DNA from 4 places in the Bradyrhizobium sp. P3_C3 genome. Region 1 is predicted to be linked to each of the others. Evidence: predicted binding sites of a transcription regulator. Region 1 holds the regulator's gene; each other region holds the start of a gene.

Evidence for each region. The regulator PhoB, encoded in region 1, activates phosphate uptake and scavenging genes when phosphate is short. The targets are predictions, from matches to a motif close to TGTCATNNANCTGTCAT.
Region 2: AC1DW2_RS10400 (DUF47 domain-containing protein) is a predicted target of PhoB. The motif match lies at 2,676-2,692, and genes of this name have one in related genera.
Region 3: AC1DW2_RS15900 (DUF2278 family protein) is a predicted target of PhoB. The motif match lies at 3,927-3,943, and genes of this name have one in related genera.
Region 4: AC1DW2_RS21355 (YdcH family protein) is a predicted target of PhoB. The motif match lies at 2,203-2,219, and genes of this name have one in related genera.

Annotation. Positions count from the first base shown of each region.
Region 1 is NZ_JBFUGY010000034.1:41,732-48,954, forward strand. It holds gene pstS (phosphate ABC transporter substrate-binding protein PstS) at 117-1,130, shown strand; gene pstC (phosphate ABC transporter permease subunit PstC) at 1,262-2,251, shown strand; gene pstA (phosphate ABC transporter permease PstA) at 2,253-3,098, shown strand; gene pstB (phosphate ABC transporter ATP-binding protein PstB) at 3,095-3,916, shown strand; gene phoU (phosphate signaling complex protein PhoU) at 3,928-4,644, shown strand; gene phoB (phosphate regulon transcriptional regulator PhoB) at 4,660-5,367, shown strand; gene AC1DW2_RS31420 (GcrA family cell cycle regulator) at 5,604-6,116, opposite strand; gene AC1DW2_RS31425 (aspartate aminotransferase family protein) at 6,573-7,223, shown strand, end outside.
Region 2 is NZ_JBFUGY010000007.1:68,889-76,111, forward strand. It holds gene AC1DW2_RS10385 (ABC transporter substrate-binding protein) at 1-672, shown strand, start outside; gene AC1DW2_RS10390 (branched-chain amino acid ABC transporter permease) at 745-1,608, shown strand; gene AC1DW2_RS10395 (branched-chain amino acid ABC transporter permease) at 1,610-2,578, shown strand; gene AC1DW2_RS10400 (DUF47 domain-containing protein) at 2,735-3,379, shown strand; gene AC1DW2_RS10405 (inorganic phosphate transporter) at 3,395-4,402, shown strand; gene sugE (quaternary ammonium compound efflux SMR transporter SugE) at 4,395-4,709, opposite strand; gene AC1DW2_RS10415 (peptide chain release factor 3) at 4,868-6,487, shown strand; gene AC1DW2_RS10420 (hypothetical protein) at 6,720-7,223, shown strand, end outside.
Region 3 is NZ_JBFUGY010000012.1:120,330-127,552, reverse strand. It holds gene AC1DW2_RS15930 (enoyl-CoA hydratase/isomerase family protein) at 1-81, opposite strand, end outside; gene nthA (nitrile hydratase subunit alpha) at 202-825, shown strand; gene nthB (nitrile hydratase subunit beta) at 822-1,481, shown strand; gene AC1DW2_RS15915 (nitrile hydratase accessory protein) at 1,481-1,858, shown strand; gene queC (7-cyano-7-deazaguanine synthase QueC) at 2,102-2,818, opposite strand; gene mazG (nucleoside triphosphate pyrophosphohydrolase) at 2,956-3,810, shown strand; gene AC1DW2_RS15900 (DUF2278 family protein) at 4,004-5,026, shown strand; gene hflX (GTPase HflX) at 5,105-6,484, opposite strand; gene hfq (RNA chaperone Hfq) at 6,496-6,744, opposite strand; gene ntrX (nitrogen assimilation response regulator NtrX) at 6,993-7,223, opposite strand, start outside.
Region 4 is NZ_JBFUGY010000018.1:47,875-55,097, reverse strand. It holds gene purE (5-(carboxyamino)imidazole ribonucleotide mutase) at 1-232, opposite strand, end outside; gene AC1DW2_RS21375 (GGDEF domain-containing protein) at 374-1,087, shown strand; gene AC1DW2_RS21370 (hypothetical protein) at 1,150-1,401, opposite strand; gene AC1DW2_RS21365 (hypothetical protein) at 1,423-1,641, opposite strand; gene AC1DW2_RS21360 (YdcH family protein) at 1,769-1,975, opposite strand; gene AC1DW2_RS21355 (YdcH family protein) at 2,305-2,487, shown strand; gene AC1DW2_RS21350 (NAD(P)/FAD-dependent oxidoreductase) at 2,629-3,732, opposite strand; gene AC1DW2_RS21345 (sensor domain-containing protein) at 3,935-6,613, shown strand; gene AC1DW2_RS21340 (glycerol-3-phosphate dehydrogenase) at 6,750-7,223, shown strand, end outside.

The sequences.
Region 1 (7,223 bases):
TGTCATCCAGCTGTCACGAAACCTTCGTAAAAGCACAGCCGACCGCTCCTAAAGGGGCGGCACGGGGAGCGCGATCGGGCGCGGATGGCGCTTCGCTCCCCTGTATGGAGACCACCATGAATTTCATCAAAACTATCGTCGCTGCCGGCTTGGTCGCCGCATCGGCGACGGCGGCGTTTGCTGCCGACATCACGGGTGCCGGTGCGACGTTCCCGTTCCCGATCTATTCCAAGTGGGCTGACGCCTACAAGAAGGAGACCGGCAACGGTCTGAACTACCAGTCGATCGGCTCCGGCGGCGGCATCAAGCAGATCCAGGCCAAGACCGTGACCTTCGGCGCCAGCGACGCGCCGCTCAAGGCCGAGCAGCTCGAGAAGGACGGCCTCGTCCAGTGGCCGATGGTGATGGGCGCCATCGTTCCGGTCGTCAACATCGAGGGCGTGAAGCCCGGCGAGCTGGTGTTCGACGGCGAGACCCTGGCCAGCATCTATCTCGGCAAGATCACCAAGTGGGATGACGCCGCGATCAAGAAGCTCAATCCGAACGTGAAGCTGCCGTCGGACGCGATCACCGTGGTCCGCCGCTCGGATGGTTCGGGCACGACCTTCAACTTCACCAACTATCTCGCCAAGGCCAGCGCGGACTGGAAGAGCAAGGTCGGTGAGGGCACCGCGGTCGAGTGGCCGGTCGGCGTCGGCGCCAAGGGCAACGAAGGCGTGTCGGGCAACATCAGCCAGACCAAGAACTCGATCGGCTACGTCGAGTACGCCTATGCCAAGCAGAACAAGCTGACCTACACCGGTCTCGTCAACAAGGCCGGCAAGCCGGTGCAGCCGACGGTCGAAGCCTTCCAGGCGGCCGCTTCCAATGCCGACTGGGCCAAGGCTCCCGGCTACTACGTCATCCTGACCGACCAGCCCGGCGACAAGTCCTGGCCGATCACGGCGGCGACCTTCATCCTCATGCACAAGGATGCCACCGACAAGGCAGCCTCGCAGGAAGCCATCAAGTTCTTCCGCTGGGCCTTCAAGAGCGGCGGCAAGGCGGCTGAAGAGCTCGACTACATCCCGATGCCGGACCCGGTCGTCCAACTGATCGAGAAGACCTGGGCTGCCGAGATCAAGAGCTAAGCGCTCTCGTCCCGGACTGGGCGCCGGGATCTCACAAGACCTCCGCTCCGGATTGGCCTCGCGCCGCATCCGGAGCGCAAGACCGACAACAAGCGTATATCAAACGGGCACAGGGGATCGGCGTGGCAGAGATGGCCGTTCAGAGCGATGTAATCGACGACGCCGGACCGTATGACCGCGCCAAGGCCTTGGGCGCCTTCAAGCTCGGCGACCTCACCTTCTACTGGATCACGCGGCTGTCCGCGATCTCGGTGCTGCTCATCCTCGGTGGCATCATCATCTCGCTGATCGTCGGCGCGTTCCCGGCGATGAAGGAATACGGCTTCGCCTTCCTGTGGACTCAGCGCTGGGCGCCGTCGGCAGATCCGCCCGTGCTCGGCGCGCTCGGCCCGATCTACGGCACGCTCATCACCTCCTTCATCGCGATGGCGATCGCCATTCCGGTCGGTCTCGGCATTGCGATCTTTCTGACTGAGCTCTGCCCGCAATGGGCGCGCCGCCCGATCGGCATGGCGATCGAGCTGCTCGCCGGCATTCCCTCGATCATCTACGGCATGTGGGGCTTCTTCGTGCTCGGCCCGTTCCTGGCCAACACGTTCCAGCCTTTCATGATCAAGATCTTCGACGGCATCCCCGTGCTGGGCGCGATCTTCGCAGGCCCGCCGTCCTATCTCAGCCTGTTCAACGCGGCGCTGATCCTCGCCATCATGGTGCTGCCCTTCATCACCTCGATCTCGGTCGACGTGTTCAAGACGGTGCCGCCGGTGCTCAAGGAAGCCGCCTACGGCGTCGGCTGCACCACCTGGGAAGTCGTGCGCAGCGTGGTGATCCCCTACACCCGCGTCGGCGTCATCGGCGGTGTCATGCTGGCGCTCGGCCGCGCGCTCGGCGAGACCATGGCGGTGACCTTCATCATCGGCAACTCGTTCCGCATCTCGTCGTCGATCTTCGCCCCGGGCACCACGATCTCGGCGGCGATCGCATCGGAGTTCGCCGAGAGCGACGGCCTGCACCAGTCCGGCCTGATCCTGCTCGGCCTGCTGCTGTTCGTGCTGACATTCTTCGTGCTCGCGGCTGCACGGTTGATGCTGATGCGTCTTGAAAAGAAGGCGGGGAAGTAACATGAACCCGATCTACGCACGCCGCCGCCGCATGGACATCGTCATCCGTGTGCTCTGCCTGGCTGCCGCTGCCTTCGGCGTCACATGGCTCGCGCTGATCCTGATAACGCTGCTCTACAACGGCATTGCCGGCCTGAACCTGGAGCTCTTCGTTGCGGACACGCCGCCTCCGGGCTCGACCGAGGGCGGCCTGCGCAACGCCATCGTGGGTTCGATCATCATGACCGTGCTCGGCGTCGGCATCGGCGCGCCGCTCGGTCTGTTCGCCGGCACCTATCTCGCCGAGTACGGCCGCAACGACCGCCTGACCTCGGTGATCCGCTTCATCAACGACATCCTCCTGTCGGCGCCCTCGATCATCATCGGCCTGTTCATCTATGGTGCGGTGGTGGTGCCGATGCGCGGCTTCTCGGCGATTGCCGGCTGCCTCGCGCTTGCGGTGATCGTCATCCCGGTGGTGCTGCGCACGACCGAGGACATGCTGCTGCTGGTGCCGAACGCACTGCGTGAGGCGGCCTCGGCGCTCGGCCTGCCGCGCTCGCTGGTGATCAAGCGCATCGCCTATCGCGCGGCGCGCTCGGGCCTCATCACCGGCGTGATGCTGGCCACCGCCCGCGTCGCCGGCGAGACCGCGCCGCTGCTCTTCACCGCGCTGTCGAACCAGTTCTTCAGCCTGGGTCTGAACAAGACGATGGCGAACCTGCCGGTCACCATCAACAATTTCGTGCAGAGCCCCTACGCCTACTGGAAGCAGCTCGCCTGGAGCGGCGCGCTGCTCATCACCCTGACCGTTCTTGCCCTGAATATTGGCGCGCGCATTCTGAGCGCCGAGAGGACCGCAAAATGAGTGATCTTTCCGTATCGATGAGCGCGGCCGGTGGTTTGCCCCAGGCGCCGGTGCTGCCCGAAGCTCCGGCCAAGGTGACGGTGCGCAACCTCAATTTCTATTACGGCGAGCACCACGCGCTGAAGAACATCAATCTGGCGCTCGGCACCAACCGCGTCACGGCGTTCATCGGCCCGTCTGGCTGCGGCAAGTCCACCCTGCTGCGCATCTTCAATCGGATGTACGACCTCTATCCGGGCCAGCGCGTCACCGGTCAGCTCATGCTCGACCAGACCAACGTCCTCGACCCCAAGCTGGACCTCAATTTGTTGCGCGCCCGCGTCGGCATGGTGTTCCAGAAGCCGACGCCGTTCCCGATGACGATCTACGAGAACATCGCCTTCGGCATCCGCCTTTACGAGAAGATCTCGAAGTCCGAGATGGACGACCGCGTCGAGAAGGCGCTGCGCGGCGGCGCGCTGTGGAACGAGGTCAAGGACAAGCTCAACGCCTCCGGCCTGTCGCTCTCCGGCGGCCAGCAGCAGCGCCTCTGCATCGCCCGCACGGTCGCGGTGCGGCCCGAGGTGATCTTGTTCGACGAACCCTGTTCGGCGCTCGACCCGATCTCGACCGCCAAGGTCGAGGAGCTGATCCAGGAGCTATCCGAGAACTACACGATCGCGATCGTCACCCACAACATGCAGCAGGCGGCGCGCGTCTCCGACAAGACCGCCTTCATGTATCTCGGCGAGCTGATCGAGTTCGACGACACCAGCAAGATCTTCACGTCGCCGACCGACCGGCGCACGCAGGATTACATCACCGGCCGGTTCGGCTGAGGAGACGGAACATGGGTTCTGAACATACCGCAAAGGCCTTCGACACCGACCTCCAGGAGCTCACGCGCCTGGTCGCTGAGATGGGCGGCATCGCCGAGCGCATGATCGTCGATTCCGTCGACGCGCTGATCCGCCGCGACGTCGCGCTCGGCCAGCGCGTCGTCACCATCGACGCCGAGCTCGACGCGCTTCAGAAGAAGATCGAGGAGCGCGCCGTTCTCACCATCGCGCGCCGCCAGCCGATGGCGGTGGATCTGCGCGAGATCGTCGGCGCCATGCGCGTCGCGACCGATCTCGAGCGGATCGGCGACCTCGCCAAGAACATGGGCAAGCGCGTCGCGGCGCTGGAGACGGATTTCCATCCGCTCAAGCTGTTCCGCGGTCTGGAGCACATGACCGACCTCGTGCAGCAACAGGTCAAGTCGGTGCTGGATGCCTATGCCGCGCACGATCTGCCGGCGGCGATGGCGGTGTGGAAGGGCGACGAGGAAGTCGACGCCATCTGCACCTCGCTGTTCCGCGAGCTCCTCACCTACATGATGGAGGATCCGCGCAACATCTCGTTCTGCATCCATCTGATGTTCTGCGCCAAGAACATCGAGCGCATCGGTGACCACGCCACCAACATCGCCGAGACCGTGTTCTACATGATCGAGGGCCAGGCGATCACCGACAAGCGGCCGAAGGGCGACATGACGACCTTCGCCACGACGGTCCCGAACACTTAAGGAGCGACGAACACCATGGGCGCACGCATTATGGTGGTTGAGGACGAGGAAGCTCTCACCGAGCTTCTCCGCTACAACCTCGAAGGCGACGGCTATGACGTCGAGACGGTGATGCGCGGCGACGATGCCGACACCCGCCTCAAGGAGCACATCCCCGATTTGATCGTGCTCGACTGGATGCTGCCGGGCCTCTCCGGCATCGAGCTGTGCCGGCGGCTGCGCACCCGGCCCGAGACCAAGCAGCTCCCGATCATCATGCTCACCGCGCGCGGCGAGGAGAGCGAGCGGGTGCGGGGCCTTGCGACCGGCGCCGACGACTACATCGTCAAGCCGTTCTCGGTGCCGGAGCTGCTGGCACGCGTGAAGGGCCTGCTCAGGCGCGCCAGCCCCGAGCGGCTCGCCACCGTGCTCGCCTATGGCGACATCGAGCTCGACCGCGACAAGCGTCGCGTGGCGCGTTCGGGTCGGCCGATCGATCTCGGCCCGACCGAATATCGCCTGCTGGAGTTCTTCCTGGAGCATCCCGGCCGCGTGTTCTCGCGCGAGCAGCTGCTCGACAGCGTCTGGGGCCGTGACATCTACATCGACGAGCGCACCGTCGACGTCCATATCGGCCGCCTGCGCAAGCTGCTCAATCTCGGCCGCGAGCAGGACCCGATCCGCACCGTCCGCGGCGCGGGCTACGCACTGGATGATCGCTTTGCGAAGGCGGAGCAGGCGTAAGCTCGGTGAGCTGCGGCCACACTCTCGGTGTCGTCCCGGACAAGCGTAAGCGCGGGTCCGGGACACCCACCGCGAGTGATTATTGTGCCAAAAGGTAACTCCGAGTCCCCGTAGCCACATCTTGCGGTGGTTAAGGGTCCCGGATCTGCGCGCGCTTGAGGCGCGCTTGTCCGGAACGACATCGGATTTGTTGAGCCGCCATCGTGTGACGGCTCCTTTCTGAGCTCAGAACGACTTCAGCGCGGACCCGGCTTCGCCGGTGCGCGCCGGCGATCGGCCGCGGGCTGATACGCCACGCGCGAGTGCTGGGCGCAGTAGGGCAGGCCGGAGAGCGCCTTGCCGCCGCAGAAGAAGAAATCCGGGCTCGAGGGATCGCCGACCGGCCAGTGGCAGGTGGCCTCGTTCAGCTCCAGCAGCGACAGCCGCTGGCTCATCGGCACGACGTTGTCGTAGGTGACCGGTTCGGCCTCGACCTCGACTTCGAAGGCCTGCGCCAGCGCGGTGTTGCCGCGCGCGATCGGGCGTGTCACCCGCATCATGTGCTGGGCGGGGCGCGCCTTGCGCGGCCGCGGCGCTGCCGACGAAGGGCTCTTGGCGCGGCCCGACAGGCCGAGCCGGTGCACTTTGCCAATCACGGCATTGCGGGTCACATTGCCGAGTTCAGCGGCGATCTGGCTGGCCGAAAGTCCGGCCTCCCAGAGCTTTTTCAGCTGCTCGACGCGATCATCCGACCAGGTCAAAACGGTCATTGCACCCTTTCCTTCGTCGGCGCCTGCCATCCTGGCGGCCGCACGGCGAATGCCTAAGCTTCGAAAAACCCGTGCCGCCAGAATCCCTTAAGGCTCGCCGGGCGCACCAGATGCGCCCGAACGCTTACGCCGGTACATGAGGACTTAGAGGATCAGAACTGCTGCACGAGATGTCGTATCTGACAAGCCAAACGCTACAATATGGCGTGACTCACGCGCAAGAGTCCGCCGACTCGCTTCCACATGTTCCGTGGCGGAAATACGCAAAATCGCCACCGCAAGACTACGGATTCTGCGTTTCGCGAGGCTTTCCGGGCGGCATTGACACCGGTTTCACCAGGCATAAGATAGTCAGGCGTGCCGCCCTTAAAAGGCGGCACGTTTCGTTTTCCGGGCCGGTCAATGGTGCGTTGCGCAATGCACGCTCACACCGTCCGCAACATTCAAGTGATCGTCATGACTAACAGCGCAGCGCCGCATTTGCTCCCCGTTTTCGCCAGGTCCGACCTCGGTTTCGAGCGCGGTGAAGGCTGCTGGCTGATTGCGACCAATGGCGATCGCTATCTCGATTTCACCTCGGGTGTGGCGGTGAATGCGCTCGGCCATGCTCATCCTGCGTTGGTCAAGGCGTTGCAAGAGCAGGCCACCAAACTCTGGCACATGTCGAACCTGTTCCAGAGCCCGGACGGCGAGAAGCTCGCCGCGCGTCTGTGCAACGAAAGCTTCGCGGACTTCGTGTTCTTCTGCAATTCCGGCGCCGAAGCGCTGGAAGGTGTGATCAAGCTGGTCCGCCATCATCACTTCTCCAAGGGTCATCCGGAACGTTACCGCATCATCACCTTCGAAGGCGCCTTCCACGGCCGCACGCTGGCAACGCTCGCCGCGACCGGTTCGGCAAAATATCTCGAAGGGTTCGGACCGCCGATGGACGGCTTCGACCAGGTCCCGCATGGCGATATCGAAGCCGTCAAGAAGGCGATCGGTCCGCAGACCGCCGGCATCCTGATCGAGCCGATCCAGGGCGAGGGCGGCGTGCGTTCGGCAACGCCCGCCTTCCTGAGGGCGTTGCGCCAGCTCTGCGACGAGAAGGGACTGCTGCTCGCGTTC
Region 2 (7,223 bases), on a different contig from region 1:
ACCACGGCCGTGGTCACCGCCAACGGCGGCAAGGTGGTCGGCGGCGTCAAGCATCCGCTCAACACGCCGGACTTCTCCTCGTTCCTGCTGCAGGCACAGGCGTCCAAGGCCAAGATCATCGGCCTTGCCAATGCCGGCGGCGACACCACCAACTCGATCAAGCAGGCGGCCGAGTTCGGCATCGTCAAGGGCGGACAGAAGCTCGCGGCGCTGCTGCTGTTCCTCACCGACGTCAAGGCGATTGGCCTCGAGACCGCGCAGGGCCTCAACTTCACCGAGACGTTCTATTGGGACATGGACGACAAGACCCGGGCCTTCTCCAAGCGCTTCTCCGACAAGATGAAGAACAACGCGCCGCCCACCATGGTGCAGGCCGGCGTCTATGCGGGCGTGCGTCACTATCTCAAGACGCTGGAAGCGCTCGGCGGCAATCCCCATGACGGCGTCAAGGTCGTCGAGAAGATGAAGTCGTTGCCGACGGAGGACGACCTGTTCGGCAAGGGCGAGATCCAGCCGAACGGCCGCACCATCCACAGCGCCTACCTGTTCGAGGTGAAGAAGCCCTCGGAGTCCAAGGGGCCGTGGGACTTCTACAAGCTGGTCGGCACCGTGCCGGGCGACCAGGCTTTCACGCCGCTGTCCGAGAGCAAGTGCGCGCTCTTGAAGAAGTAAGATAACCGCCCGCAGGCGATCAGGCCTGCGGGCGATTTTCAGGCAACGCCGAAGGGACCGGGTGCGGGATCGATGCAGGCTCTTTACGCTCAGCTACTGGTGGGATTGATCAACGGCTCGTTCTACGCGCTGCTCAGTCTCGGGCTTGCCGTGATCTTCGGCATGCTCAACATCATCAATTTCGCCCATGGCGCGCTCTACATGATGGGCGCGTTCGTTGCCTATTTCCTGCTGAGCCTCGGGGGCATCAACTATTGGTGGGCGCTGCTGATCGCGCCTGTTATCGTCGGTATCTTCGGCATGATCCTGGAACGGACCATGCTGCAATGGCTGACGGGGCTCGACCACCTCTACGGCCTGCTCCTGACCTTCGGCATCGCGCTGATCGTGCAGGGCGTGTTCCAGAACTATTTCGGCTCCTCCGGTCTGCCTTACGCCATTCCGGACCAGCTCAAGGGCGGCATGAATCTCGGCTTCATGTTCCTGCCGATCTATCGCGGCTGGGTCGTCATCTTCTCGCTGGTGGTGTGTATCGCCACCTGGTTCCTGATCGAGAAGACGCGGCTCGGTGCTAACCTGCGCGCTGCCACTGAAAATCCGATGCTGGTGCGCGCTTTCGGCATCAACGTGCCGCGCATGATTACGCTGACCTACGGTCTTGGCGTCGGCCTTGCCGCGCTCGCCGGTGTGCTCTCGGCCCCGATCAACCAGGTGCGGCCGTTGATGGGCGCCGACCTCATCATCGTCGTGTTCGCGGTGGTCGTGATCGGCGGCATGGGATCGATCATGGGCTCCATCATCACCGGCTTTGCGCTCGGTGTGATCGAGGGCCTGACCAAGTATTTCTACCCAGAGGCCTCCAACACCGTCGTGTTCGTGCTGATGGTGCTGGTGCTCTTGGTGAAGCCAACGGGACTGACGGGAAGGGCGGCCTGATATGACAGCCTTGACGGACGACACGCTGCCGGTAACCCCGCGCGCGATGCGTGACGAGATGGTCGTGTTCGTGGTGATGGCGCTGCTGCTGGCGTCGGTGCCCTTCACGGGCGTCTATCCGTTCTTCGTGATGCAGGCGCTGTGCTTTGCGCTGCTTGCCTGCGCCTTCAACCTGCTGATCGGCTATGGCGGCCTGTTGTCGTTCGGCCACGCAATGTTCATGGGCACCGCCGGCTATTGCAGCGCGCACGCGCTGAAAGTGTGGGCGTTGCCGCCGGAGCTCGGCATCCTCGTTGGAATCGTCGCGGCGTTCGGGCTGTCGCTCATCACCGGCTATATCTCGATCCGCCGCCAGGGCATCTATTTCTCGATGATCACGCTGGCGCTGTCGCAGCTCCTGTACTTCATCTACCTCCAGGCGCCGTTCACCCATGGTGAGGACGGCATTCAGGGCATTCCGCAGGGGCGGATGTTCGGTTTGCTCGATCTCTCCAAGCCGACGGTGCTTTATTACGTCGTGCTGGCTGGCTTCCTCGCCGGCTTCCTGCTGATCTACCGCATCATCAACTCGCCGTTCGGTGAAGTGCTGAAGTCGATCCGCGAGAACGAGCCGCGCGCGATCTCGCTCGGCTACCGGACCGACCAATATAAATTCCTGGCTTTCGTCCTGTCCGGCACGCTGGCCGGCTTTGCCGGATCACTGAAGGTGTTCGTGGCGCAGAATGCCTCGCTCACCGACGTGCACTGGACGATGTCGGGCGAGGTCGTGCTGATGACGCTGGTTGGCGGTCTCGGCACCATCTTCGGCCCCGTGGTTGGTGCCTTCGCGATCATCGCCATGCAGCAATATCTGGCGGGTTTTGGCCAATGGGTGACAGTGATCCAGGGCTCGATCTTCGTGGTCTGCGTGCTCACCTTCCGCCGCGGCGTCATCGGCGAAATCGCTCATTACTTCCGGCGTTCGCTCTAAGCCATTGATATCGCGTCAATTTCATTGGCGCGATAATCCGGTGGATGATCCTGCTTCGCGGGCGTGAGATGACACGCGCGCGGGGTGGAAATGGTCTATGACAGTTTCATGACGGTCCGTTCGGGCCGGGCCATTTCCAACCGGTAGCCTATCCCCATGATGCGATGGTTTCGCGCTTTCCTGCCCAAGGAAGAACGGTTCTTCGACCTGTTCGACCGCCATGCACAGACGGTGATCCAGGGCTCGATCGCGCTCCAGGGCATGCTCAACGGGGGAGAGGAGACGCCGGTCTACTGTCAGCGCGTCAACCAGTTCGAAAACGACGCCGACAACATCACCCGTGAGGTGCTGACGGCGGTGCGCCGCACCTTCATCACCCCCTTCGACCGTGGCGACATCAAAAATCTGATCACCTCGATGGACGACGCCATCGACCAGATGCAGCAGACGGCCAAGGCCGTGATGCTGTTCGAGGTCCGCACCTTCGAGCCGCCGATGCGGGAGATTGGCGGGCTCCTGATCGAATGCGCCAATCTCGTGGGGCGCGCGTTGCCGCTGATGCAGTCGATCGGCCCGAACGTCGCGATGCTGACCGCGATCACGGAAGAGCTGGGTAAGCTGGAGGGCCGGGTCGACGATCTCCATGACATCGGGCTGAAGGAGCTGTTCCTCAAGCACCGTGATGGCAGCGCGATGGATTTCATCGTCGGCGTCGAGATCTACGACCACCTCGAAAAAGTCGCCGATCGTTTCGACGACGTCGCGAACGAGATCAACAGCATCGTCATCGAGCAAGTTTAGGGCAGGGGTCGCGCCGTGGATGCTGCGCTCGGACTTCCTGTCCTCGTCGGCTTGATCGCCGTCGCGCTGCTGTTCGACTTCCTGAACGGCCTGCACGACGCCGCCAATTCGATCGCGACCATCGTGTCGACCCGCGTGCTGCGGCCGCAATTCGCGGTACTCTGGGCCGCGTTCTTCAATTTCATCGCCTTCATGGTGTTCGGGCTGCATGTTGCCCAGACCATCGGCACCGGCATCATCGATCCCGCGGTGGTCGACGCCCAGGTGATCTTCGCGGCGCTTGTCGGTGCGATCGTCTGGAACCTGGTGACCTGGGCGCTGGGCATCCRGTCCTCGTCGTCGCATGCGCTGATCGGCGGCCTCGTCGGCGGCGGCATGGCCAAGGCGGGGATCTCGGCGGCGGTGTGGAGCGGACTGTCCAAGGCGGTGCTGGCGATCGTGCTGTCGCCGCTGGTCGGTTTCTTGCTCGCGATGATGCTGGTCGCGATCGTGTCCTGGCTCTCGGTGCGCTCGACGCCGTTCGCGGTCGATCGCGCCTTCCGCATCCTGCAATTCGCCTCCGCCTCGCTCTATTCGCTCGGCCATGGCGGCAATGACGCCCAGAAGACCATGGGCATCATCGCCGTGCTGCTCTATTCGCAGGGGCATCTCGGCGGTGAATTCTCGGTGCCGTTCTGGGTGGTGCTGTCCTGCCAGGCCGCGATGGCGCTGGGCACCCTGATGGGCGGCTGGCGCATCGTCCGCACCATGGGCCTGCGCATCACCAAGCTGACGCCGATGCAGGGCTTTTGCGCCGAGACCGGCGGCGCCGCGACCCTGTTCATGGCGACCTTCCTCGGCGTTCCCGTCTCGACCACCCACACCATTACCGGCGCGATCGTCGGCGTCGGCGCGGCCCGCCGCGTTTCGGCGGTGCGTTGGAACGTCGCGAGCTCGATCGTCTATGCCTGGGTGATCACGATCCCGGCCTCGGCCATTGTCGCGGCGCTGACCTGGTGGGCGGTCCAGATTTTCGTCAGGTGACGAATTTCAGCCCGGCGATGCCGGCGACGATCAGCCCAATGCTGGCGAGGCGGAACGCGGTGGCCGGCTCGCCGAACAGAATAATGCCAAGCGCGGCGGTACCGACCGCGCCGATGCCGGTCCAGACCGCATAGGCGGTTCCGACGGGCAGCGATTTGAGCGCTATTCCGAGCAGGATGACGCTGCCGGCCATCGCCGCGAGCGTGATGACGGACGGAACAAGCTTGGTAAAACCCTCGGTGTATTTCAGGCCGATCGCCCAGGTAATCTCGAGAAGACCGGCGACGAACAGGATACTCCAGGCCATGACGACCCTCCATTCAAGGCAGGGTCGTCCCCGCGGCGGATATGCTGATGAGGGGGGAGGCCGTCCTCCCCGGGAGCGGATATGGGGCTGGCCGTAGGGCTCCGCAATCACCACATGAGGCTTGATCAGGCCCATTTTCCCTGCCAAACGCTCCCGCCATGTCCGACATCGCCATATCAGCCGACTCGCCGGCCCGTTCCCCGCTTGCCACCGAGGTGGCGCGGCGGCGCACCTTCGCGATCATCTCCCACCCGGACGCGGGCAAAACCACGCTGACCGAGAAACTGCTGCTGTTCGGCGGCGCCATCAATCTCGCCGGCCAGGTCAAGGCCAAGGGCGAGCGGCGCAACACCCGTTCGGACTGGATGAAGATCGAGCGCGAGCGCGGCATCTCGGTCGTGACCTCGGTCATGACGTTCGAGTTCGAGGGTCTCGTGTTCAACCTGCTGGACACGCCGGGCCACGAGGACTTTTCGGAGGACACCTACCGTACGCTGACGGCCGTCGACTCCGCTGTCATGGTGATCGACGCCGCCAAGGGCATCGAGGCGCGCACCCGAAAGCTGTTCGAGGTCTGCCGCCTGCGCGACATTCCGATCATCACCTTCATCAACAAGATGGACCGCGAAAGCCGCGACGTCTTCGAGCTGCTCGACGAGATCGAGAAGACGCTGGCGCTCGACACCACGCCGATGACCTGGCCGGTCGGCCGCGGCCGCGATTTCCTCGGCACCTATGACGTCGCCAATGGCGGCGTGCGCCTGCTCGAAGGCGGCGGCGCCAAGACTGGCGCGGCCCAGCAGATCGAGATTGCGGAACTGGCCAAGCTCAACGCCAATCTTGACGTCTCCGCGGTGAAGGACGAGCTCGAACTCGTCACCGAGGCTTCGAAACCGTTCGAGCTCGCCGCCTTTCGCGAGGGCCATCTGACGCCGGTCTATTTCGGCAGCGCGCTACGCAATTTCGGCGTCGGCGACTTGCTGGAAGGTCTCGGCAAGTTCGCGCCCGAGCCGCGCGCGCAGGAGAGCGACCAGCGCAAGGTCGAGGCGACCGACCCGCGCATGAGTGCCTTCGTGTTTAAGATCCAGGCGAACATGGATCCGAACCACCGCGACCGCATCGCCTTCGCGCGCCTGTGCTCCGGCAAGCTCAGCCGCGGCATGAAGGCCAAGCTGGTGCGCACCGGCAAGAGCATGCCGCTGTCGAGCCCGCAATTCTTCTTCGCGCAGGACCGGTCGGTCGCGGACGAAGCCTTCGCCGGCGACGTCGTCGGCATTCCCAATCACGGCACGCTGCGCATCGGCGACACCCTGACCGAGGGCGAGGATTTCACCTTCGTCGGCGTACCGAGCTTCGCGCCGGAAATCGTCCGCCGCGTGCGTCTCACCGACGCGATGAAGGCGAAGAAGCTGAAGGAAGCGCTTCAGCAGATGTCCGAAGAGGGCGTTGTGCAAGTGTTCCGCCCGCGCGACGGCGCACCGGCGCTGGTCGGCGTGGTCGGCGCGCTCCAGCTTGACGTGCTGAAGGCACGCCTCGAGGCGGAATATTCGCTGCCCGTCGAGTTCGAGGTCAGCGAGTTCCAGCTCGCGCGCTGGGTCTCATCCGAAGATCGCAAGAAGCTCGACACTTTCATCGCGGCCAACACCTCGAGCATCGCCGACGATGTCGACGGCGATCCCGTGTATCTGGCGAGAAACGAGTTCTATCTCGGCTACGCCAGGGAGCGCGCCGAGGGCATCGAGTTCACGAACGTCAAGGACGTCAAGAAGAAGGGGTAGGGCGCTCTCTGCGCTCTGCTGCGTGGCCACACTCCGCTGTCATTCCCCGCGTAGGCGGGGAATCCAGTACGCCGCAGCCTCTCGATTCCATCACCGCCGTCTCGGAGTACTTGGTCGCCCGGTCGAGCCGGGCGACGACACCGGAGCTAAGCGCGAGCATGTGAACAGCCGCAGGCTTGACGCGTTCGTTGGCAATGCCACGTTTGTGCGTGTGACATTGTGAGCTCGCATCATGTGGCGCGGCATCCTCGTTTTCCTCCTGTTGGCGATATCGACGGTTGCCGCCGATGCGCAGCGCCGCCAGATCAATCCGATCCCGTTTTCGCATGAGCCGTGCAGCGTGCTCGCCGGCCGGCCCTGCACGCCGTACTATTGCAGCCCGCTCGAGCCCGGCCCCTGCATTCCCGAGATCGATTATCCCTACGGTCAGAACCTCCAGCTTACGATCGAAACCGTGCCGACGGAGGCTGATCGCGCCAAATACCGGAAGCCGGATCACGATCTCGATACGATCGGAGATCTCTTCGCCGAGCTGCGCACCTGCTGGTCGCCGCCATCGGACAATGCGCGCGCGGGCATGCAGATGGCGGTGCGCTTCAGCTTCAACAAGGCAGGCGGCATGATCGGTCCGCCGCAGCTGACCTATGCGACCGCGGGCGTCCCGGCCGATACCCGAACGACCTATCTCAACGCGATCAATTCATCGCTGAAAGCCTGCCTGCCGCTCAAATTCACC
Region 3 (7,223 bases), on a different contig from region 1:
GCCGTCTCCGCGGTCGAACCGCACCACCGCAATCCGCCCCTCCGGTCCGAGCCCCTTCTCGATCGTCACGAAGTCCGTCACCGATGTCTCCCTATCCGCTTTGCTGCGAGGCTAGCCTACATCCGGCCTCACGAATATGGGACCCGGTTGCGCCCCAGCGCATACTCGACAGGCAGGGACCATTGCGCCTATCTTTGCGCCATGAGCCACGATCACGACCATCATCACGACCATTCCGAGCTGTCGGAGACCGAGCTGCGCGTGCGCGCGCTCGAGACGATCCTGACAGAAAAAGGCTATGTCGAGCCGGCCGCGCTCGACGCCATCATCCAGGCCTATGAGACCAGGATCGGCCCGCACAACGGCGCGCGCGTCGTCGCCAAGGCCTGGACCGATCCGGCGTTCAAGAAGGCGCTGCTGGAGGATGGCTCGAAGGCCATCGGCACGCTCGGCCATGTCAGCCGCGTCGGCGACCATCTCGTCGTGGTCGAGAATACGCCAGAGCGACACAACATGGTCGTGTGCACGCTGTGCTCCTGCTACCCCTGGGAAATGCTGGGCCTGCCGCCGGTCTGGTACAAGGCCGCGCCCTACCGCTCGCGCGCGGTGAAGGACCCGCGCGGCGTGCTCGCCGATTTCGACGTCACGCTGCCCAAGGACATGGAAATCCGTGTCTGGGATTCGACGGCCGAGACCCGCTTCCTGGTGCTGCCGATGCGCCCCGCGGGCACCGAAGGCTGGAGTGAGGAGCAGCTTGCCGAGCTCGTCACGCGCGATTCCATGATCGGCACCGGCTTTCCCAAAACGCCTGGAGCGCCCTCGTGAACGGCGTCCACGACATGGGCGGCATGGACGGGTTCGGCAAGGTCGAGGCTGAACCGAACGAGCCGATGTTTCACGAGGAGTGGGAATCGCGTGTCCTCGCCATGGTGCGCGCGATGGGCGCGGCGGGCGCCTTCAACATCGACACCTCGCGCTTCTATCGCGAGACGCTGCCGCCGCACGTCTATCTCTCGAGCTCCTACTACAAGAAATGGTTTCTCGGGCTCGAGGAGATGCTGATCGAGAAGGGCTACCTCACCCGGGAGGAAGTCGCTGCCGGTCACGCGATGCAGCCCGCAAAGGCGCTCAAGCATGGCAAGTTCGACCTCGCCAATGTCGAGCGCGTCATGGTGCGCGGCAAGTTCGCCCGCCCTACTCCGGCGCCGGCAAAATTCAACATCGGCGACCGCGTCCGCGCCAAGAACATTCATCCGACCACGCATACGCGGCTGCCGCGCTATGTGCGCGGCCATGTCGGTGTCGTCGAGCTGAACCACGGCTGCCACGTATTTCCGGATTCGGCGGCGATGGAGCTCGGCGAAAATCCGCAGTGGCTTTACACGGTGGTATTCGAGGGCCGCGATCTCTGGGGCGCGGACGGTGATCCGACCTTGAAGGTGTCGATCGACGCCTTCGAACCCTATCTGGACCCGGCGTGATGAGCAGCCCGGCTGCGGCCGCCGCGACGGCGGCCATTCCGAGCATCCCGCGCGATGACGACGGCCCGGTGTTCCGCGCGCCCTGGGAAGCGCATGCGTTTGCGATGGCGCTGACGCTGCACGAGCGCGGCGTGTTCACCTGGCCGGAATGGGCCGCAGCCTTGGCCTCCGAGATCAAGCGTGCGCAAGCCGCCGGCGACCCCGATACGGGCGAGACCTATTACCTGCATTGGCTCGCCACGCTGGAAGGTTTGGTCGCAAGCAAGGGCGTCGCAACGGCGGAGACGCTGCACCGCTACCGCGACGCCTGGGACCACGCCGCCGACCGCACGCCGCACGGCAAGCCGATCGAGCTGCGGCCGGAGGATTTTCGGTAGGTCGCGCCTGACCCGTCATTGCGAGCGCAGCGAAGCAATCCAGTATCTCTCCGCGGTGACAGTCTGGATTGCTTCGTCGCTTAGCTCCTCGCAATGACGACGTTGGGAGAGCGCAAGCTCTCTCCTCCGTCGTCGCCCGGCTTGACCGGGCGACCCAGTACGCCGCGGCTTCTCGGCTCAAGCACCTTCTCTGGAATACTGGATCGCCCGCTTTCGCGGGCGATGACGGCGGAGATTGGAGCGCTATTTGCGCCCCGCCGCAAACTCTCGCCATCCCTTCGCCCGCAAACTGCAGGCCGGGCACTCGCCGCAGCCATAACCCCAGTCATGCTGCGCGCCGCGTTCGCCGAGATAGCAGGTGTGCGAGTGCTCGCGGATGAGATCGACCAGTCCTGCGCCGCCGAGGTCATGGGCGAGCTTCCACGTCGCCGCCTTGTCGATCCACATCAGCGGCGTATGCAGCTCGAATGGCCTGGCCATGCCGAGCGAGAGCGCGGCCTGCATGGCGCGGATGGTGTCGTCGCGGCAATCGGGATAGCCGGAATAATCGGTCTCGCACATGCCGCCGACGATATGGGTGATGCCGCGCCGGTAGGCGAGCGCCGCGGCAAACGTCAGGAACACCAGATTGCGGCCCGGCACGAACGTGTTCGGCAGGCCGTCGGCGCCCATCGCGATGGCCACGTCGCGCGTCAGCGCCGTTTCGGACACGGCGGCCAGCGTCGGGATCGACAGCGTGTGGCTCTCGCCGAGCTTTGCGGCCCAGTCTGCGCGCAGGCCCTTGATGCCGTCGAACAGCCGGTCGCGGCAGGCGAGCTCGATGGCATGGCGCTGGCCATACTCGAAACCCAGTGTCTCCACGCGTGCAAAGCGGCTGAGCGCCCAGGCGAGGCAGGTGGTGGAATCCTGGCCGCCGGAAAACAGCACCAGCGCGGTTTGTGATGAAAATGCGTCACTCATGGCCCGCGCTTTAGCACTGCGGGCGCTGCTCGCCAATCTGCCGCCAATCGGTGGAAATCGGCCTGTTCCGCCGCGCCGCGCTGGGAACGGCGGGCCGCTTTTGGCATAAGGTTTTGGACCCAGGAGACTGCCCCGCAATGACCCCTTCCCGTGACATTTCCCGCCTGATCGAGATCATGGCGGCGCTGCGCACGCCGGTGACCGGCTGCCCCTGGGATCTCGAGCAGAATTTCGCGACGATCGCGCCCTACACGATCGAGGAAGCTTATGAGGTGGTCGAGGCCATCAGCCGCGGCGATCTCGACGATCTCAGAGAGGAGCTCGGCGACCTCCTGCTCCAGGTCGTGTTTCACGCCCAGATGGCTTCGGAGCAGAATGCCTTTGCCTTCGGCGACGTCGTAGAGGCCATCACCCGCAAAATGATCCGGCGCCATCCTCATGTCTTCGCCGACAAGGACGGCAATATCGCCTCCTCCCACGTCAAGGAGGTCTGGGATCGCATCAAGGCCGAGGAGAAAGCCGAACGTGCGGCGCGCCGGCCGCCGGAGGAAACGCCGACACACAAGTCGTTACTCTCGGGCGTCAAGGCCGGTCAGCCCGCGCTGACCCGCGCCATGGAGCTCCAGCGCAAGGCCTCGACGGTCGGCTTCGACTGGAATGACCCGCGTGCGGTGCTGGCGAAAATCCGCGAAGAAGCCGACGAGATCGAGGCGGCGCTCGACCGCAACGACAGCGAGGGGTTGGCGGAAGAGACCGGCGATCTGATGTTCGCACTCGTCAACCTCGCCCGCCACGTCGACGCCGATCCGGAAGCCGCGCTACGCGCGACGAATGCAAAGTTCGAGCGGCGCTTCGCCTTCATCGAGCGCGCGCTCGAGGCGCAGGGCCGGACGCTCGAGCAGGCGTCGCTGGCGGAGATGGACGCGCTGTGGAATGCGGCTAAGAGTGAGGCGAAACCGGTATCGGAGACTCGTTCGCAGGCCCGCCGCTAGCGTTGTGGCCTGCTCCATCGGCGTATCCGCAAGGATCGAAGCGGTCGCGAAGGAGATATAGGTCAGCATCTTTTCCCAAATGCAGCGAGGCGGTCATGGCGGATCGCAGTCAAGCCATGAAACCGTCACGACAAGCAGTCTAAAGTTGAGCAACGGAGCCCGCGCAGCCGAAATCCCACCTCAGGTGAGTGCGATGCCATTAAAGCACTATTCGGTCCTCAAGGGACGCCCGATCGCGATGCGTTTCGGCACCGGCCAGTCGCCGCACTATCAAGTCCATGTCGTGGCCGACAACGCGGATTTCCGCATCGCCGTCAATGTGCAGTCAGGCGACGGAAGCGAAGTCGAGTTCCTGGTGCGATCGCATTTTGTCCATCCGATCACCGATCATCTCGCGGCGCTGCCGGAGGGCCTGCACCCGCAGCCGCCGAAGCCGGCCAGCATCGCGCTGGACTTCATTCGCGGCAATCTGATGCAGCCCCAGGAGATGATCCCGCTCCCGCTGTCGGTGCCCGGACCCGACAATGACCTCAACGAGAAGCTCGACCAGTTCGTCCAGCGCGCGCTCTCAAACGAAAGCGCGATGATCTACGCATTCGGTGAGACGTGGGGGCCGGAGACCAAAGCGGACAATTATTTCGGCTTCCGGCCGGGTCGCGGCATTCACGACATCCATATGAATCAGGGAAATCCGATCGGAAGGTTCTCGGGCGACAACGGGCCATGGCAAGACGGCGGGCTGGTGTTCGAATTCCCGGATCAGAAGCTATGGACGGCGGTCTTCCTCAAATTCCAGACGCAGGCCTGGCACACCGACGACAAGACCGGTGACCCCATCGATCTCGGCGCGCCGACACAGCCGCCAGATCCGACGGCTCCTCCGACCGGGCAAATGCCGGACGGACTCGTGCGCATCATCGCAGCACTCGTCAATGCCTTGAAGACGCCCGAGCGGGAAGTCGTCACGCTGCTCAATACAGCCGATCGCGACATCGATCTCACCGGCTGGATGCTGGCCGACAAGCAGAAGAACAAGATGGTCCTGTCAGGGAAGATCGCAGCCGGGGGCACGCTCGCAATCGTCGTGCAGAAGCCGATGGAATTGTCGAACCAGGGCGGCATCATTTCGCTGCTGGACGAGCGCGGGATCAAGATCCACGGCGTCGCCTATACCAAGGCGCAAGCGAAGAATCCGGGCCTGACCATTCCATTCTAGCGTTACGCGTCTCAACCCAGAAACGCGGATACGGTCGATATCGCACTCAAGCCGGTCGGGCGCACCGCGCCCTTCGGATCACGCCACGCGCGGCACGGCATCGAACCGGTTCACCACGATATCCCGCTTGGTCTCGTCGACCCGTACGGTCATGTCGAAGCGGCCGTCGTGCAGCTCTTTCGCCAGCACCTCCGCATTTCGATGCAGCCAGCTGATGCCGGCGCCGTCGGCGGCGTCGATGGAGAGATCGAGCGTGGTGCGTTTTGCGGCGAGCCGTTCCTCGATCGCCGCAAGCAGAGCGTCGATCCCCTCGCCTGACACGGCCGACACCAGCATCGCCGGATGATCCTCCGGCCGGCGCGCGGMGATGTTCAAGAGCTCTTCGCGCTTGTCAGGCTCGTAACGGTCGATCTTGTTCCAGACCTCGATGATGCGGCCGGAATCGTCGGGGTTGATGCCGAGCTGGCGCAGCACCGCGTCGACGTCACTCTGCTGGGCCTCGGCATCCTCGTGCGAGATGTCGCGCACATGCAGGATGACGTCGGCCTCCAGCACCTCTTCCAGCGTGGCGCGGAAGGCCGCGACGAGCTGGGTCGGCAGGTTGGAGATGAAGCCGACGGTGTCAGACAGCATCGCCTTGCCGCCATGCGGCAAAGTGAGCGCGCGCAGGGTCGGATCGAGTGTTGCGAACAGCATGTCGGCGGCCTGAACGTCGGCGCGGGTCAGGCGGTTGAACAGCGTCGACTTGCCGGCATTGGTGTAGCCGACCAGCGCGACGACGCGATACGGCACGCGCTGGCGTCCGGCGCGATGCAGCCGCCGCGTCGCCTGCACCTTCTTCAGCTCGCCCTCGAGTTTCGAGATGCGCTCCTGGATGAGGCGGCGATCGGCTTCGATCTGCGTCTCGCCGGGACCGCCCATGAAGCCGAAGCCGCCACGCTGGCGTTCCAGATGGGTCCAGGAGCGAACGAGGCGCGAGCGCTGGTAGTTGAGATGCGCAAGCTCGACCTGGAGCGAGCCTTCCTTGGTCTTGGCGCGGCGGCCGAAGATCTCCAGGATGAGGCCGGTGCGGTCGAGCACCTTGGCGTGCAACTCCTTCTCGAGATTGCGCTGCTGGATCGGCGCCAGCGCGCAATCCATCACGACGAGCTCGACATCGAGGCTCTTGGCCAGCGCGGCGATCTCCTCGACCTTGCCCTTGCCGATATAGGTCGCGGGGCGGATCTGGCTGATCGGCGCGATGATGGCATCGGCAATGACGAGGTCGATCGCCCGCGCGAGGCCGGCGGCCTCATCGAGCCGGGCCTCCGCGTCACGCTGAACATGGCTTTCCGATTGCGCGTCGGCACCGCCCGCGCGCACACGCAAGTAGGGGCCGATGACAAGCACCCGCCCCGTCTGCTTCGCCCCTGCCGACCGCGGACGGTCGGCCTCCCCGTCGAAATTCCGGGGTTCCAATCAGATCACTCTCAAGCCGGCTGATCCTCGCCGCCTTCGAACAACTGGATCGGAGCGCCCGGCATGATGGTCGAGATCGCATGCTTGTAGACAAGCTGCGAGTGACCGTCGCGCCGAAGCAGCAAACAGAAATTGTCGAACCAGGTCACGATGCCCTGGAGCTTCACTCCGTTGACCAGAAAGATCGTCAGTGGCGTCTTGGTTTTGCGAACGTGATTGAGGAAGGTGTCCTGTAGGTTTTGTGCGCGGTCTGCCGCCATTGTTTTTTTCTCGCTTTGAGTTTCTTTTTATTGCGCCGGTTGCGGCCCTCTTTGTGACATTCGGGGCCTCTTCCGGTTGCTATTCCTCATGAGATCCCCCTCGGAGGAACAGCGGTTCGATTAGAGGACAGGACGGGTTATTAGGCAAGCCGCTTCACGCGGCAGGCAACGCCCAATTGCCCCGAAAAACTACGGAAATCGATGATTTTCCTCGCTAATCCCTGAGCTGCGGCCGCGACGTCGCGGTGTCAGCCGACACCGAGCGCCTTCAGCTTCCGGTGCAACGCCGAACGTTCCATGCCAACAAACTCAGCCGTGCGAGAAATATTTCCTGAAAAACGGCTGATCTGTGCAATCAAATAGTCGCGCTCGAACACTTCGCGCGCTTCGCGCAGCGGCAGCCCCATGATGTGCTCGCCATTGTTGCTGGTCGGCATCGCCGGCACCATCGAGCCGACGTCCTGCGGCAGCATGTCGGC
Region 4 (7,223 bases), on a different contig from region 1:
GCGCCGCCGCCATGCCGGGCAGATGCGCAGCGCCGCCCGCGCCGGCGATGATGACCTTGTAGCCCGCCGCCTTGGCGCCCTTGGCGAATGCAAACAGCCGGTCGGGGGTGCGGTGTGCCGAAACGATGCGGGTATCGGCGGCAACGCCGAGCGCTGCGAGCGTGTCGGCGGCATGCCGCATCGTCTCCCAGTCCGACTGGCTTCCCATGATGATGGCGATCGGCGCGGTCATGACGTCAATTGTGCTCGGAAAACAGAAAGATAGGCCAGATTAACGGTTCCGGCCGGTGGCTCGCAAGGCGGTGGCAAGGAGAAGGGAATGCACTATCCTGTCTTGGTGAATCCCCGCAAGCCTTCATTGAGCAGGATGCCCATGAAGAAACCAAAAAGGGCGAGCGCTGCGAAGGCCAAAAAGGGCCGAAAGACCAGCGCCAGCCGCTCCAAAGCCGCCCCCAGGCGGCTGGCGAAGCGCTCGGCCAAGCCGGCGCGGCGCGGAGCGTCGGCCGCCGACGACACCAGGGCGACCATCCGCGGCTTGCGGAGCAAGCTCAAGGAGGCGGAGCGGCGGGTCGCGGAACTGGAAGCTGCGGCCGACACCGATTTCCTGCTCGAGATTCCGAACCGGCGCGGCTTCGAGCGCGAGCTCGCGCGCGCCATCGCCTACATGAAGCGCTACCGCGCCAGCGGCGCGCTGATCGTGCTCGACGTCGATCGCCTGAAGCCGATCAATGATTCCTTCGGCCATGCCGCCGGAGACGAGGTGCTCAAGGCGATTGCGGCCACCCTGACGCGGCAGGTCCGCGCCTCGGACGTGGTCGGCCGGCTTGGCGGCGACGAGTTCGCGCTGCTGCTCTGGAATCTCAGCGAGACCGACGCCAAGGCGAAGGCAGCGGCCTTCGAGCAGGCGATCGACGAATTGTCGTTTGCCTTTCGCGGTCAGCGCGTGACCGCGGGCGCCTCCGCAGGTGTCGCGCTGCTGGGGGCGCAGTCCGATGCAGGCCGCGCGCTGGAGGAGGCTGATGCCGCCATGTATGTGCGCAAGGCGCACCGGCGGCACGAGCCGCTGATCAGGCTGGTCAGCAACTAGGGCACGATCTTCGCGACAAATGCGGACCGCGTTGCGCGGAGATCATGCTCAAGCAACAACCCTTACAGCGTGGCCAGATCTTCCGGCACGTTGCCGAATTTACGCAGCAGCGTGGCGTCGCCGAATTCGCCGGTCATGGGATCGCCRCTGCGGCTGAACGCAACCGCGCCGATATGGCCGGCACCGTGCGCCAGGATCTCGGCGCGCCGCAACGCGGCCGCCGAGCTCTGGCATTCCTCCGCGGCGCCCGCGACAGGCGATCCGTCGGCATCGATCAGGAAGGGCATTGCAACGTAGTAGGTCACATCCGACATGGCGTTGCTCCGATGTTGAACTCAGGCGGCGCTGCTGTTGCTCCGCACCTTGCTGCGTGCGGTCTCGGGAATGCAGCCGGCTGAAATCGCCGCCTGTAATTCTTCCAGCTCTGCTTCCAGATATTCGTTGGCCATGATCAGCGCCTTGATGGTGCTACGCAGATTGCCGTCGCACATCGCGATCGCCTGGTCGCAGGCCTGTTCATAATGGCTGTTGTCGAGAAGGGCGGTTGCCGACATCTGCGTTGTCCTCGGGGGTTTCCTGGGCGTTTCCTGGGGCGTTGGGATGTCCAAATGTTCCTATTTTGTTCTTTTCGAGTCAAGCGGATTCGGATGCGGCGTGCTGCCACGAAAAGGGCCTCGCGGTTCAGGCGATGATGTCCGGCGTGATCTGGTCTTCGATGAACGCGATACGGTCGCGCAACAACAGCTTGCGCTTCTTCAACCGTTGTAACCGCAACAGGTCGGGGGCAGGCGATTGATGCATCGCATCGATCGCGGCGTCGAGATCTCGGTGTTCTTGCTGCAACCGGGTGAGCTCGGCTTCGAGCTCACGCTCGTCTTCATTGGTCATGTTCGCGGTGGCCGAAAACCCGATGGGCGTGAGATTCAAGGCTGTGGATGCCCTGTGGAAATTATCGTCCTTGCGCGCCGTGATCGCAAGCGATCTCGGGCCGCCGCTCACCGAACTCTCGCAAGATATTTCGACGATTCGTTGCGGCGTTGCGCAAGCACGTTGATATCATGGATTTTTCCAGCGTGGTTCCTTACTCACGATTCGTTACATATGAATTTTCAAAAATGACGCTGCGACGACGGATACATATCGACAGAACGAATCGGTGATGTACACTTGTTTGTCCGGATCGAATCCAAGGTTTCCCCCTACCGAGGAGGTTTCGAATGACAATTCAGGCACATCTGGTTGAATTGGAACGGAAGCACAAAACGCTCGAAAACGAATTGCACGAAGCTCTCGTGCACCTTTCAACAGACGACCTGCAAATTGTTGAGTTGAAGCGACGGAAGTTGATGGTCAAGGACCAGATCGAGCGTTTGAAGCACACCGGCGACACGCTCCACTAGTAACCCCTGTAACAGTGTAGAGTTGAACTTACCCTTTCATGCAGGGGTGAGAGCTGTTGCGCTCATCCCTGCATGAAGGTGCGCAGCGTGCAAAGTTATTTGCGCGGCGCTTGGAGCCTTTCCGCTCCGATGGAAAATCCCCTAGATGCCTGCGAGCTCAGCGACGTGATCCGCGATCGCGAGCGACGACGTCAGTCCCGGCGATTCGATGCCGAACAGGTTGATCAGGCCTTCGACGCCGTGATCGCGCGGGCCCTGCATCAGAAAATCCTGCGTGGCCACCGCCGGCGGCACGATCTTCGGGCGAATGCCTGAATAGCTCGGCATCAGCGCGCCGTCGGGCAGCGTCGGCCAGTATCTCCGGATCGCCGGATAGAAGCGTTCGGCGCGTGACGGATCGACCTCGTAATTGATCGTCTCGATCCACTCCACGTCGGGGCCGAAGCGTGCCTGCCCGGCCATGTCCAGTGTCAGATGCACGCCGAGCCCGCCTGGCTCGGGCACCGGATAGATCAGGTGCGAGAACGGTGCCCTGGCGTTGCAGCTGAAATAGTTTCCCTTGGCGAGATAGGCGGGTGGAATCCGGTCGATCGGCATGCCGTCGATGTGGCGTGCGACCGTTGTCGCCGAGAGCCCGGCGGCGTTGACGAGCAGGCCGCATTGCAGCGTCATCGGCGCTTCGCCGCCGGCCTCGATCTCGATCGCATCGCCGGCTGCCTTGGCGCGGATCAGCGGGGTGTGAAACGCGAAGGCCGCGCCGGCTGCCTCGGCCTCGCCGCGCAGCGAGAGCATGTAGGCGTGGCTGTCGATGATGCCGGTCGATGGCGAGAGCAGCGCGGCATCGCAGGCGAGCGCCGGCTCCAGCGCGCGCGCGGCCTCGCCGGTGAGCAGCTGCATGTCGAGCACGCCATTGGCCTCGGCATGCGCCTTGATCGATTGCAGCTTCTCGGTCTCCTTGGCGCTGGTCGCGACGATCAGCTTGCCGCAGTTCTTGTGCGGGATGCCGCGCTCGCCGCAGTAGCGGTACAGCTCATGCTTGCCGCTGACGCACATGCGCGCCATCCAGCTGCCGGCGCGGTAATAGATCCCGGCATGGATCACCTCGCTGTTGCGCGAGGAGGTGATGGTGCCGATGGCCTCGGCTTCCTCGAGCACGATCACCTCGCGCCCGGCCTGGGCAAGCTTTCGAGCCACCGCGAGCCCGACCACGCCCGCTCCGATGACGACGCAGTCGACCCTATCCATGGTTGTGCAGTGTGTCCATTGAAAGCATCGGTGGCATCAGGCCTGAGAACCACGGCACCGGGCCGTTTTCCATTAAGGAAGCATTTATCATGTCAGGGCAATTGCCGTATTTGGCGTCACATTTTTCTGTTGCGCGTACAGGCGTTTACCCGATCCAAACCCGTGAAGCCAGACAATCCGACGTTGAAAGCGCGGGTGGCTGATGGCTGAGAAGAACTGGCACGTGGGCAGCACGCTTCCGATTGCTGTGCAGGCCGTCGTGTGCCTGGGCAGCGCGGTCGCGCCTGCGCGCGCCTTTGCGCTCTCGGACAGCTTCGCGCCACCAGGCAAGCTCGATCCCAATTTGGTCTGGGAAGCGCTGATCGGCGGCATCGTCGTCTGTGCGTTCCTGGCCGCCATCGCGCTCTGGATCCATTCCTCGCTGCGCCGCACCAAGCGCTTGCAGCTGCGGCGCAACGCCTTCGTCTCCTCCGCCATGAACAATCTCAACCAGGGCGTGGTGATGACGGATGCGCAACGACGCATCATGTTCTGCAACGACCGCTATCTCGAGATCTACGGCCTGGCGCGCTCGGATCTGTGGACCGGGATGACCGGCTACGACATCCTCGAACTCAGGCGCAAGCGCGACGTCCTCGGCGGTGTCTCCGACGATGAGTTCTACGAGAAGGCGGCGAGCCCCAACGGCCTGATCACCGAACTGCCTGATGGCCGCGCCATCCTGGTGAAATATTTCGTGTTGCCGAACGGCGGCTCGGTCGCGACGCATCTGGACGTCAGCGATCAGCGCAAGCTGTCACGGCAGCTCGCCTCCACCAAGCAATTCCTGGAAACCGTGCTGGACCACGTGCCGGCCTGCGTCGCCGCGAAGAACATCGAGGACGGGCGTTACATCTTCGCCAACAGCGCCTATGAACGGTTCTGGGGGTTCTCGCGCGACCACGCCGTCGGCAAGAATGCGCGTGAGCTGTTCGCGCCCATCTCGGCGGCCAGCATCGAGGCGGCCGACAAGGCGGCACTGAATTCGCAGGACGGCCAGTTCCGCAATGAATTCGAGGTCGATCGCGCCGGTGAACGGCGCATGGTTGCCTCGATCCGGATCGTGGTCCGCGACGAGAGCAACAAGCCCGAATTCCTGATGCTCGTGTTCGAGGATATCACCGACCGCCGCTCGCTGTCGCAGGAGCTGGAGAGCACGAAGAAGTTCCTGGAGCTTGTGGTCGACAACATTCCGGTGGCGCTGATCGTGGAGCAGGTCAAGGACGGCCGCTACCTGCTCGCCAATCGCAGCGCGGAGACGATCCTCAACCGCCGGCGCGAGGAGGCCACGGGCCTGACGGCCTCCGACATCTTCAATCCCAAGGAAGCCAAGCTGATCATCGCGCGCGACGAGGCCGCGATCAAGAAGCGCGGGATGATTACCGAGGAGCACCCGATCTCCACCAAGGACGGCCTGCGGCTGTTCCTGACCCGGCGGGCGACCGTGCTCAGCGATGCCGGCGAGCCGCAATATCTGATCAAGACCCACGAAGACGTCACCGACCGCCGGCAGACAGAGTCGCGCATGGCGCACATGGCCTATCACGACGGCCTGACCGATCTGCCGAACCGCGCCGCCTTCCTCCAGGCGCTGACCCAGATGATCGAGGCCTGCGAAGGCACCAGTGAGGAGTTCGCCGTGCTCTGCCTCGACCTCGACGGCCTCAAGGAGGTCAACGACGTCTTCGGTCATGCGCTCGGCGACAAGCTGTTGATCGAGGTAGCCCAGCGGCTTCAGGATTCCGCGCGCGGCGGCGTGGTGGCGCGCCTGTCCGGCGACGAGTTCGGCCTGATCATCGACGGCAAGCAGCCGGAGGCGGGCCTTGCGCTGGCGCAGCAGCTCGGCGAGGCCGTTGCCCAGGAATTTCAGATCGACGGCCGGGCGGTCCGCGCCGGCGTCACCACCGGCATGTCGATCTTCCCGCATAATGGTGCCGACGGCGCATCGCTGCTGGCCAATGCCGGCGCGGCGCTGTTCCGCGCCAAGCAGAAGTCGCGCGGCACGATCGGCCTTTACCAGCCGGAGATGGACCAGCAGATCCGCGACCGCCGCGTGCTGCACCAGGACCTGTCGAAAGCGATCAAGAACGGCGAATTGTCGCTCGCGTTCCAGCCGCAGGGCATCGCGCGCCACAGCGTCGCCGAGAGCGAGATTATCGGCTTCGAAGCGCTGGCGCGCTGGCAGCATCCGGTGCGCGGCCAGGTCTCGCCGGCCGAGTTCATCCCGATCGCGGAGGAGAGCGGCCTGATCGTCGAGATGGGCGAGTGGATCCTGCGCGAGGCCTGCCGCGAGGCGGCGTCCTGGCCGAAGCCGCTCCAGGTCGCGGTCAATTTGTCGCCGGCGCAGTTCATGCACGGCGACGTGGTCGGGCTGGTCCATTCGATCCTGATCGAGACGGGCCTGGCACCCGGCCGGCTCGAGCTGGAAATCACCGAGGGCGTGCTGATCGAGGACTTTGACCGGGGTCTTGCATTGCTGCGCCGGCTGAAGGCGCTCGGCGTGCGCATCTCCATGGATGATTTCGGCAGCGGTTATTCTTCGCTGAGCTATCTCCAGGCGTTCCCGTTCGACAAGATCAAGATCGACCGCGCCTTCATCATGAATCTCGGTCGCAACCCGCAATCGGCGGCTATCGTCCGCGCCGTGATCGATCTCGGCCACGGCCTCGAAATGTCGATCATCGCCGAGGGCGTCGAGACCCTCGATCAGCTCGTCTTTCTTGCCAAGGAGGGCTGCGACGGCGTGCAGGGCTACCTGCTCGGCAAGCCGCTGCCGATCGGGAAATATGCCGGCCTCGTCGGCCGCGCCGAGACCATGGAGCTTGCGCTCAAGACCGGCTAGAGCGTTATCGAGCCAAGCGGATACCGGTTCGCGCAAAGAAAACGCGTCAAAACAAGAATCCAAAGCCTCGTTCCGATTTCATCGGAATGGAAATGGCTCTAGTGATGGCGGGCGCTAGCTCCCATTCGACGGCTTCATGGCGGATTACGACCTTGCGATCATCGGCGGCGGCCTGAACGGTGTCAGCCTCGCCCGCGATGCGGCCGGCCGCGGCCTGCGGGTCATTCTGCTGGAGCAGGGCGATCTCGGCGGCGCGGCGTCATCCGCGACGCCGCGGCTGATCCATGGCGATCTGTCGGTGCTGGAACGCCGCGGTTTTTGGCGGGTGCGCCGGGCTTTGGCCGAGCGCCGGACCTGGCTTGCCATCGCGCCGCATCTGGTCCGGCCGATGCGCTTCGTGATCCCGGCCCATTCCGAGGAGCGTCCACCCTGGCTGCTGCGCGCCGGCTTGTACCTCTATGACGGCCTCACCGGTCGGAGCGGCCTGCCTGCCGCGACCACCCTCGACATCACGCATCATCCGGTCGGCAACGCGCTGAAGCGCCCGTTCGGAACGGCTTTCGAATATTCGGACTGCGTCGTCGATGATTCCCGCCTGGTGGTGCTGACG